Regions from separate parts of the Bradyrhizobium centrosematis genome, predicted to be linked through region 2. Evidence: riboswitches for the same ligand, from Rfam matches in the RefSeq annotation. Region 2 holds a riboswitch; each other region holds the start of a gene.

Region 1 (3,274 bases), 1.3 Mb from region 2:
AAGTACTGAACCATGTCATTGCGCTCAAATTCGCCGTGCACGAGGACATCAAGTCCGATATCGTCCTGCCAACGAACAGTGCGGGCTATCTCCTCCTTGAGGAAGCTGTCGTATTTTTCGTTGCTCATGGTGCCTCGCGCATGCGATGCGCGCGCACTGCGGACCTCTGCGGTCTGCGGAAACGAGCCGATCGTCGTCGTGGGGAAAGCTGGTAGCCCGAAGCGTCCCTTTTGGATCTCAGAACGAATGGCAAATGGGTTGGCGCGCCGACGCATGGTCTGGTCGATCGCCCTCATTCGGACGGCGACATTGGCATCATGGACCTTCGACGAACTGCGGCGGGTAACCGCAGCGCTTTCCGAATCGGCCAGAGCTTGCCCGACATCGTGGTCACCAGCGAGTACCCGCGCCAGGATGGCAAGCTCTCGCATCTTCTGAACCGAGAAGGCAAGCCAACTTTTGACGTCAGAAGCAAGCCCGGTCTCCAGTTCAACGTCGATCGGGACGTGAAGCAACGAGCAGGATGGAGCGAGCTGTACACGATCTTTACCCAGCTTAGCAATCGCGGGCTCCAGCCTCTGGCGGAGCGCGGACAAATTCGACTTCCATACATTCCGGCCGTCGATGATACCGAGCGACAAGACGAGATCAGCTCGGCTGCTAGCAATGACCTGATCCAATAGTTCTGGCGCTCGAACCAGATCGACGTGCAGACCGGAGACTGGAAGGCTTAGGGCAGTATTCAGATTGTCGCCCAGGGCGCCGAAATAGCTTGCAACCATGATCTTGATAGCCGGTCCCTCGTTCGCGAACTGGCGATAGGCATGTTGCAAAGCTTTTCGCGCCGTTTCGTCCAGGTCAAGGGCCAAGCAAGGCTCGTCAAACTGAACCCAACCTGCCCCTCGTTGGGCTAATTCATGGAGAACGTCGATGTAGACCGATATCAGATCATCCAATAGGGAGAGGGGCTGGAACGCGCGATCGACACTTTTGCCGAGCTTTAGGAATGTGACCGGCCCGATAAGTACGGGCCGGGTCTGAAACCCGAGAGCCTTTGCTTCTTCGTACTCCTCTACCGGTTTACGAGAGCACAATCTGAACGTCTGTCCCTTGTAGAACTCTGGAACCATGTAGTGGTAGTTGGTATCGAACCATTTGGTCATCTCCTGCGCGGGTAAGGCAGCTCCCCGCCTCTCCTGATCGACGCTCCTACCCCGGTCGTCGCATTGCGTTCCGCGGGCCATAGCGAAGTAGGTTTTAAGGGAAACGGACTCTCCTTTCGAAGCGTAGATTTCTGGGATCGCGCCTACCATGACACTCGTGTCGAGCACGTGATCATACAACGAGAAGTCATTCGACGGAATGATCGTAATGCCTATCGACTTTTGGCGAGCCCAGTTCGCAGCGCGCAGGCCTGATGCGTCCTCCTGCAATTGCTGTTCGCTGATCTTCCCGGCCCAATATTTTTCGAGAGCGAATTTTAGCTCTCGCCTTGGACCGATGCGAGGCGTACCGAGCGTAGCAACTGGAAGCGAGAGGAGCGACATAGCTTTAACCCCTGTTGGAGACGAGGCCATGGCGGACGCAGGCAGAGCAAGTCGCGCGTGCGACAGCTGCTTGGCGTACCACCGGGACACCTCGCCCGTGGACCGATATATATTGTCGGGGCAGGTCTCCTGGCTTGCTGGTCATCGCTGCTGTCCAGCCTTCCCGAATCCGTCCAGGCTTCAGTGGCATTATTGGACAGTGGCTCGCCGCTCACAGTTGCGGGGACAGCGCCGGCATTTGCACCGGCTTCCCTCTTAGCTCCGGCTCCAACAGGAACCGGAGAACCTCGACGGTTTGGATTATCGGTTGGTGAGGTTTGCCGTCAACCTCCCAGATCATGTAGCAAACTATTTTGCGATCACTGATAAGCGAACGGCCCTAGCATCTCAATGATTAGCGCCATCTCGAGAGCTCTCTGATGAGAGATGTCGCTCTCGGAGGTCGCATATCAAAGATCTCGCAATTACATCGGAGCCAAATGGGCGGAGCTGTGCGCTAGACGATGAAGAGGACAAGGCAGCCTTCGCGACAAAGGCAATCGCCGCCTCGAGCAGAATGCCCTCGGCTTCTGGTGGAGCAAGTCGCCCCGTACCTCCATCGGGCAACTGTTCGCAGCCAAAGGGTCCGCATTGAATGGGCGGAGGCGCTCAGTATGGGCACTATAGTCAGCAAGCAGATTGATTGCGGCAGGCCGCGACCTCACCGGCCGACTTGGCTTCAGGTCGCTGGCCATCACGAAGATCGACCAAGAACACGATACCGAAACAAACGCTTCAACGGTGGCAGACGGACCCCAGACTTCAATCTGATACTGCGTCCGAGGCTTCATCTCTTGCGGTGGATATCCGACGCGGGACGAGCGTGCGCCAGCTCGAGCCGTTACACCGAATGAAAGCATCGAAACGTGTGCGCGTCGTAAAGGCGACACGCAGACATAAAGCCGGCACAGCTTTCCACCTATGACCTGGCACGAAGAATGCTAGCCCTCAGCACGCCCAGACTGCTCCTGCTGGGCACGTCCAGCCCAGCTTGACGCTGTGGCTGACAGGGAAGTTAGCGGCGCGCCACATAGGGCCGCGCGTGCTTGCGTGGAACAACCTCGCGTCGTCGCTAACTTTCTTGTGCCTACTCAGAGCAAGTCAAGGTCACCCGCGGCCGACGACTCCGGATGAACTGGGATATGCCACTCCTATGAAAAGAGAATTTGCAAGATACCTGCTATGGCTTTTTCTAGGTGCGCCTCTCCTCTGCCTCGCTTGGCCGACCGCGATGGGCCGTGGTATTCGTTCCGTCGACAGCCCTATTATCGAAAGATTCAAATCAACGTGGCGGGCGCAAGATGGTGAGACGCTCGAACAGGTCATCTCCAATGTCTCGAAAGTGGCACAGTTCGTCCCTCAAATGTGGGGTGTCGCTGAACTTGGTGACAACGACTTTGTTTTCGTCGCATGGACGAGGCACCGGAACAACAAATCGGACGAACAGTACGTTATCACCTGGAAGATTACGCCTGATGGCACGACTGAACTTGCGTCACTCTATGCAAAGCCGATGGAATTAGGTTGGCGGGCGCTGGCGCTCTCGTTGATCGCAAGTGAAGTCGCGAACGGCGAAAGAAACGCAAACTTCCGCTTTCTCCATGATCCGGCCAACTTCAACTTTGTGACCACCCCAAGAGGCCGGCTCGGCGATCTTCTTCAGCAAGGCGGATGTACTGTCGTTGACC
Region 2 (3,274 bases):
GGATCGATCAGCGAAACGGAATTGCCAGGGAAATTCGCGGCGCCCGGCCTGACGAAATCGAGATAGCTTGACGACAGCGTCGTCACCAGCCGGTTGTCGAAACCCGCGATGTTCCCGTCCCAGATCAAGTCGGTGATGTTGCCGACGAGGCGCTGGCTGTGTGCGACGTAGAAGCGCTCACGATCGACCAGGTTCGTCCCGGAGTTGAACGCCTCGACCTCGTTGTTGAACCAGCTGCGCTCGGCGCCGTAACCATAGGCTTGGCTCTTCAGCGTCAGGTCAGGCGCAAGCTTCAGCTCGAAGCCGCCGCGCAGCCACACCTCCTGTGCGACGTTCCGGTTGTCGAGGACGTTGTAATTGGTGTTGAAGGTGCGGTCGTCGATGGTGACGGCACCGAGATCGGTTCCGTTGTAGTTCGAGACGTAATTCCCGGAGACGATGCCGCTCGTCGCATGCGAGCCGCTGAAAGCGATCGGCACCAGCGGCGCGCCCCAATAGGCTTTCGAGCGGTCCTCGCGGTACTCGATCGCGCCCCAGATCTTGAGGCTGTCGGAGATCCGGTAGTTGAGCTGGCCCGAAGCGTCGAGCATCCTGGTGTTGGTGTCGTCGGCAAAGCCGTTGAGCGAGGAGCGACTGATGTCGAAGCGGTAGTCGAGGCCCTGCACATGGGTGCTGCCGCCGGAGCCGTAATGGGCGCGGAACGAGTTCAGCGAGTCCCAGGAGAAATCGGCTTCGTTCCGGATCGCCCCTGTATGCGGCTGCCTGGTGACGAAGTTGATTGCGCCGCCGGCGGCGCCCTCGCCCGAGATCAGCGAGGCCGGGCCCTTCAGGAATTCCACCGCTTCAAGATTGGCGGTGTCCATGATCCGCGAGGTCATGTTCTGCGGGCCGATCTTGATGCCGTTATAGAGCGTGTTGATCTGGCTGTTGGTGAAACCGCGCATGGAGAAGGCGGAGGGCTCGGCGGGATTGTCGCCAGAGGTGACGCCCACTGCGCCCTGCGCCACCTCCGACGCGGTGCGATAGCCCTGTTCGCGCATGGTTTCGGCCGAGATCACCTCGACGGTCGCCGGCGTCTGCCGCACCGTCAGGCCGAGCCGCGAGGCGCTCTCGGCGACTGCATTGGAGTTGAGCGGCGTTTGCGCCGTCGCTGCCGGCACGGCCGGCTTGGGCGCGGCAGCAGGCCTGCGCACGGCCGCGCGGCGCGTGCTTTGCGCTTCCCGGAACGGCCTGGTCTGCTTGCGGGATTGGTCGGGCGAGACCTCGACCGGCGGCAGGGGTTCGCGGGCCTGCTGCGCCAGCGCCGTCGGCGGATCCGCAGCGACAATCGATGTGAGCGCCGCGAGCAGGAAACGGCGCGGCCGTACGACAGGGATGCAAGACACGGTTGTTGGACCTCGGCATGACGTCAGTGGCACGTCACAGCGAACGAGGTCTCACCTGTTGGCCTTGCAGCCGTCCGATGAAGCCGAATGTCTGTACACCCCGACCGACATCTTCGCGTGTGACCACGGCTGACGGCAGGTCTCCTGGCTCGCGGGTCATCACCGCTTCGTCGCCTTCCCGGGCCGAGGACCCAGTGGCTTGTGACGAAGGATTATCCGCTCACAGTTGCGGGGGCAGCCACGGCATTGGGGACAACGTCCCCGCACCGCATTCCCTTTTCATCCCCTTTCGGGGAAACCGTCGCGAGCATCTAGGATTACCATCAAGATGGAGTCAATGTGCCAGTTGCGGCGTTATTGCCACAGCGCCCCACTTCCTTGGAGACGAGCATGGAAGGCGAGACCTTCCTCTGGCTGATACGGCATGCGCCGGTCGACGGCGTCAAAGGAACGATCCACGCAGCCGACGCACCGGCCGATCTCGGTGATCGCGCGCAGCTGGACGTTCTGCGGCGGCATCTGCCCGCGAATGGCTCCAGCTATGCGAGCCCCTCGCGGCGCACGGTCGAGACTGCGCGCGCGCTGGGACTCGAACCGGAGCTCGTCGCTGAATTCCGCGAGCAGGACTTCGGCGAATGGACCGGCCATCGGCACGACGCGCTCTCGGCCACCGGCGGCGTTGCCTATGCGCAGTTCTGGAATGATCCCGCCGGCGGACGGCCGCCGGGCGGCGAGAGCTTTGCGGATCAGGTTGCGCGCGTCCGACTGGGTCTGGCGCGGATCGGAGCTGGACCCGCCACGCTCATCGTGCATTCCGGCACCATCCGCGCCGCGCTCTGCATCGCGCTGGATCTCACGCCGCAGGCCGCCTTGCGCTTCGTGATCGATCCGCTGTCGCTGACCCGGATCGATCGCCTCGCGAGCGGCTGGCGCGTCGTTTCGGTCAATCAGCGGATCAGCTAAAGCATGATCCGGAAAAGTGCGAAGCGGTTTTCCGGAAAGATCATGCGCAAACAACAACCTAAAGCGCGATGGCGATTCATCTAAATCTCATCGCGCTTGAGGCCGATCCGGCACATTGGCCTCTGCAAAGGTGGCCATGCCGTTGTGAAGCGCGCAGGCGATGCGCACCAGCGGCAGCGCGATCGCCGCACCCGATCCCTCACCGAGCCTGAGATCGAGGCTGATCAACGGCTGCACGTTCAGCGCGCGCAGCACCAGCCGATGGCCCTGCTCCGCCGATTGATGCGACGGCAGCAGGAACGGCCGGCACGACGGGTTGAGCCGCACGGCCGCAAGCGCGGCCACCGATACGATGAAGCCGTCGATCAACACGGGAATGCGGCGCTGCGCGGCCGCAATGATCGCACCCGAGATCGCCGCGATCTCGAGGCCGCCGACGGCGCACAGGATCTTCTCCGGCGAAGCGCCCGCGATGCCATGACGGGCGATCGCTGCATCGATCACCCGCGCCTTGTGCGCACGGCCGGCCGCATCAACCCCGGTGCCGCTGCCCGCGATCTCCTCGGCGCTCACGCCAAGCAGACTTGCGGCCATTGCCGCCGATGTCGTGGTATTGCCGATGCCCATCTCGCCGAAGATCAGCAGGTCGGGCTGCTCGATTGCCGCACGCGTAACGGCGCGCTTGCCCGCCTCGAAGGCGAACGCCAGCTCAGCAGGCAGCAGAGCGGCCTCCACGCTGAAGTCGCGGGTGCCATGGCGCGGCTTGTCGGTGACGATGCCCGGCATCGCCTCCTGCGCCAGCGTGCCGGCGTCGACCACCTCCAGGCTCGAACCCAGCTCGCGTGCCAGCACCGAGATCGCCGCGCCCCCGGTAGCGAAATTCGCCATCATCGCGATGGTCACCGCTTGCGGATAGGCCGAGACAC
Region 3 (3,274 bases), 1.1 Mb from region 2:
ACCGTCAGCTGGCGGTGGACATGCGGCAGGCGATCGCGACCAAGGCTGCGGCCTGAGGCCGGCGGCAATCAATCCGTTCTTAATGTTTGGCGCGCATCCTTGACGGTACGCGAGCGTCGGTGATCGGCGCTCGCGGTGGGAAGACCGGGGTTCGTTGCGGTGCAGCGCGTCCCGTGAGCGTCATTGTGCCGTGCCTGACAGGGCAATCCCATGCGCCTCGTTGCAGTGATTATATTTGCGCTCATGACGGCGGCCTGCGATCAGGAGCAGGACATCACCGGCTCGACGACGCCCGCCTGCCCGATGCGGAACTACAGTTACAATCCCCGCGACCTGAACCAGTGCGTCAGTGCCTGCAAATCCTGTGATCGCGGTACCACGGTCACCTGCACGACCTCCTGCACCCTCAAGGGCGCGCGCTGAGCGCACGCCTGCTGTCTTGCAAAGGGCGCAACCGCGCAACTGGCGGTGCTCGGGCACCGGAACGATTCACTTGGATTAATCATTGGAGGAGCGGGCAGGACGCGGAGTCCGATGGAAATGGGTATGCTGGATCCCGGTCGATTTCTGGTGTCGTGCTCGCATTGCGATGCGTGGCCGATGGCGGCCAATGTGAAGCGGTCGAGCTGGTCGGCGTCCCCGCACGAGGTCCGCTTCGTCTGCACACGCTGCCGCCGCGAGGAAACCGCGATCGTCTCGGCCTCCGGCGAATTGACCCCGATCAAGCGCGTCGATGTTCCGCCGCGCGATGTCGCCGTCGCCTGGGCCCAGGCCCAGCGTTTGCGAGGGCGGGGCTGAACGGCGGCTCGCTTCGTCTTCTCCGCATGCAATTTGGCCTCGCCGTCTTCCTGGCGGGCTCCGGCCGGCCAGAACTTTTCCTTGGCACGACCGGTCGATTGACTCTCCGGCGCAACGACACGTAAATGATCGGCGACGGTTCTCCTCATGGAGATCAAAAGGGAATGTGGTGCGGGATCGTCCCAACGCCGGGATTTGTCTCAACGCCACGGCTGCCCCCGCAACTGTAAGCGGTGAATCTTTCGTCCTGTGCCACTGGGAATCTCGGTCCTGGGAAGGCGACGTTAAGGTCATGACCCGCGAGCCAGGAGACCTGCCGTCAGCCGTGGTCACACGCGAAGATGTCGGTCGGGGAGTACAGGCATTAGCTGCACCGGAGCAACCGATTGCTCTGCCGTGAAGCCTCGTTCGCTGTGACGTGCCACTGACGTCATACCGAGGTTACAATCGTGTCCCGTCTCGTCCCTGCCGCCTGGCGTCTCAGCGCCGGCCTGTTCGCGTCCGTCTCCCTCCATTCGCTCAGTCCATCCTCGGCCTTCGCCCAGCAGGCGCTCGCCGAGCAGTTGCCGCCGATCGAAGTGAGCAAGACTGACGATCAGAACCGCACGCGTGCCAGGGCGACAGGTGACGGCGAGGCGACGAGACACCGGGCAACCGCGCGTGTCGCGCCGGCAGGAAGTGGCGCCGGCTCAACTGGCGCTGAAGCCGTGGCCAGCAACGGCGGTATCGTCGGGGCCACCACGACGGTCGTCACGGCCGCGGATATCGCGCATTCGCCATCGCAGACGCTGGCCGAGATCATCGCGACGCAGACCCCCGGAGCCCAGATCACGACGTTCTATGGCGGCCCGATCGGCGCCAAGACCAGCGTGGACCTGCGCGGCTTCGGCGCCTTTGCCACCGCCAACACGCTGGTGCTGGTCAACGGCCGGCGGCTGAACGACGTCGACATGGCGCAGGTGGACCTCTCCACCATCCCGCTCAATTCCATCGAACGTATCGAGATCACACGCGGCAACTCCGGTGCGGTGCTCTACGGCGACAACGCTGTCGGCGGCGTGATCAACATCGTCACGAAGACTGGCGTCGGAGGGCCGCCCGCGTCCGCGCGCATCGAAGCGGGTTTCGGCTCATTCAACACAGGGCTCGGCAACGTCTCGACCTCGGTCAATTCCGGTCCGTGGTCGACCTCGTTCTACGGCAATGCCGTCAGGACCGATGGCTATCGCGACAACAATCGCTACGCCCAGCAGAACGGCATCGGCAATCTCAATTATACCACGCCCGGTCTGACCGCGTTTCTCACTGTCGCCGGCGACAATCAGGAGCTGCGACTGCCGGGCGGCCGCACCGTCGATCCCTCCATCGGCCTCGACGAGCTCACCACCAACCGGAGAGGAACCAGCACGCCGTTCAACTACGCCAACCAGCAAGGCTTTAGCGCGACAGCGGGCTTCACCAAGACCCTGATCAACGGCGTCGATCTGATCGTCGATGGCGGCGTGCGCGACAAGAAACAGCAGAGTGCGTTCTTCTCCAGCCCGACGCCGGTTCCGGCCTTCTTCACGTCGACTTACGTCGATTCCAATCTGACCAATTGGTCGATCACGCCGCGGCTCAGCGTGAAGAGCCTGCTGCTCGGCATGCCGTCGCAGCTCCTCACCGGCATCGACTATTACGATGCTAGCTTTCAGCAGAACCGCGGCGCGGGGCAGGGGTTCGCCGCCTGGCACAATTACGACCTCAGGCAGCAGACGGTCGCGGGCTATTTCCAGCACACAATGGGTGTGGCGCCCATCACCGACATCTCCTATGGCGCGCGGGTGCAGACCGTCAGTCTTGCAGCACGCGACCGTTTCGCCCCGGCCGCGCCATTCAACGCCGACATCGGCGCGCTGCCGCTGACGAGCAACGAGACCCAATATGCGCTGCATCTTGGAGCCGAGCATCGCTTCAATGACACGGTCGCGCTGTTCGGCCGCGCCGCGCGCGCTTTCCGCACGCCTGATGTCGACGAGCGCTTGTCCTCGGGTCCGTCCTTCGATCCCTTGACCTTCGCCGCGATCCCGCAAACCTTTCAGCTCAAGACCCAGACCTCTTGGGATATCGAGGGCGGCCTGCGCATCGAAGGCGGCGGGCTGCAGCTGCAGAGCAGTCTCTATCTGATGGAGCTCACCAACGAGATCCATTTCAGCCCGGTCCTGTTCTACAACACTAATCTTGATCCGACCCGGCGCTACGGTTCGGAGACCAGCCTGTCCTATCGAGTCAGCGACGCTCTGCTGTTGCGCTCCGGCATGGCCTATACGCGGGCGGTTTTCCGCGAAGGCATCTGGGCGGGCAACGACGTGCCGCTGGTATCGCGCTACACGGCGAGTGCCGGCGTCACCTGGAACATCTGGCAGAATTATCTGGTGCTCGATGCCACTGTGCGCTTCTGGAGCGAGCGGCGCGTGGACAACGATCAGGCGAGCAC

The links. Region 2 has a riboswitch for cobalamin ahead of P6U31_RS23245 (TonB-dependent receptor). Riboswitches for the same ligand answer to the same signal wherever they lie in the genome.
Region 1: it holds a riboswitch for cobalamin, as region 2 does, so the genes downstream of both, metE (5-methyltetrahydropteroyltriglutamate--homocysteine S-methyltransferase) here and P6U31_RS23245 (TonB-dependent receptor) in region 2, are expected to answer to the same signal.
Region 3: it holds a riboswitch for cobalamin, as region 2 does, so the genes downstream of both, P6U31_RS17980 (TonB-dependent receptor) here and P6U31_RS23245 (TonB-dependent receptor) in region 2, are expected to answer to the same signal.

The regions. Positions count from the first base shown of each region.
Region 1 covers NZ_CP120703.1:6,132,756-6,136,029, forward strand. Annotated here, with positions in the region: gene metE (5-methyltetrahydropteroyltriglutamate--homocysteine S-methyltransferase) at 1-1,547, opposite strand, end outside; cobalamin riboswitch at 1,649-1,852, opposite strand; gene P6U31_RS29225 (nodulate formation efficiency C protein) at 2,740-3,274, shown strand, end outside.
Region 2 covers NZ_CP120703.1:4,828,610-4,831,883, forward strand. Annotated here, with positions in the region: gene P6U31_RS23245 (TonB-dependent receptor) at 1-1,385, opposite strand, end outside; cobalamin riboswitch at 1,502-1,703, opposite strand; gene P6U31_RS23250 (histidine phosphatase family protein) at 1,776-2,348, shown strand; gene cobT (nicotinate-nucleotide--dimethylbenzimidazole phosphoribosyltransferase) at 2,436-3,274, opposite strand, start outside.
Region 3 covers NZ_CP120703.1:3,727,372-3,730,645, forward strand. Annotated here, with positions in the region: gene P6U31_RS17965 (hypothetical protein) at 1-56, shown strand, start outside; gene P6U31_RS17970 (hypothetical protein) at 211-423, shown strand; gene P6U31_RS17975 (hypothetical protein) at 547-798, shown strand; cobalamin riboswitch at 918-1,134, shown strand; gene P6U31_RS17980 (TonB-dependent receptor) at 1,248-3,274, shown strand, end outside.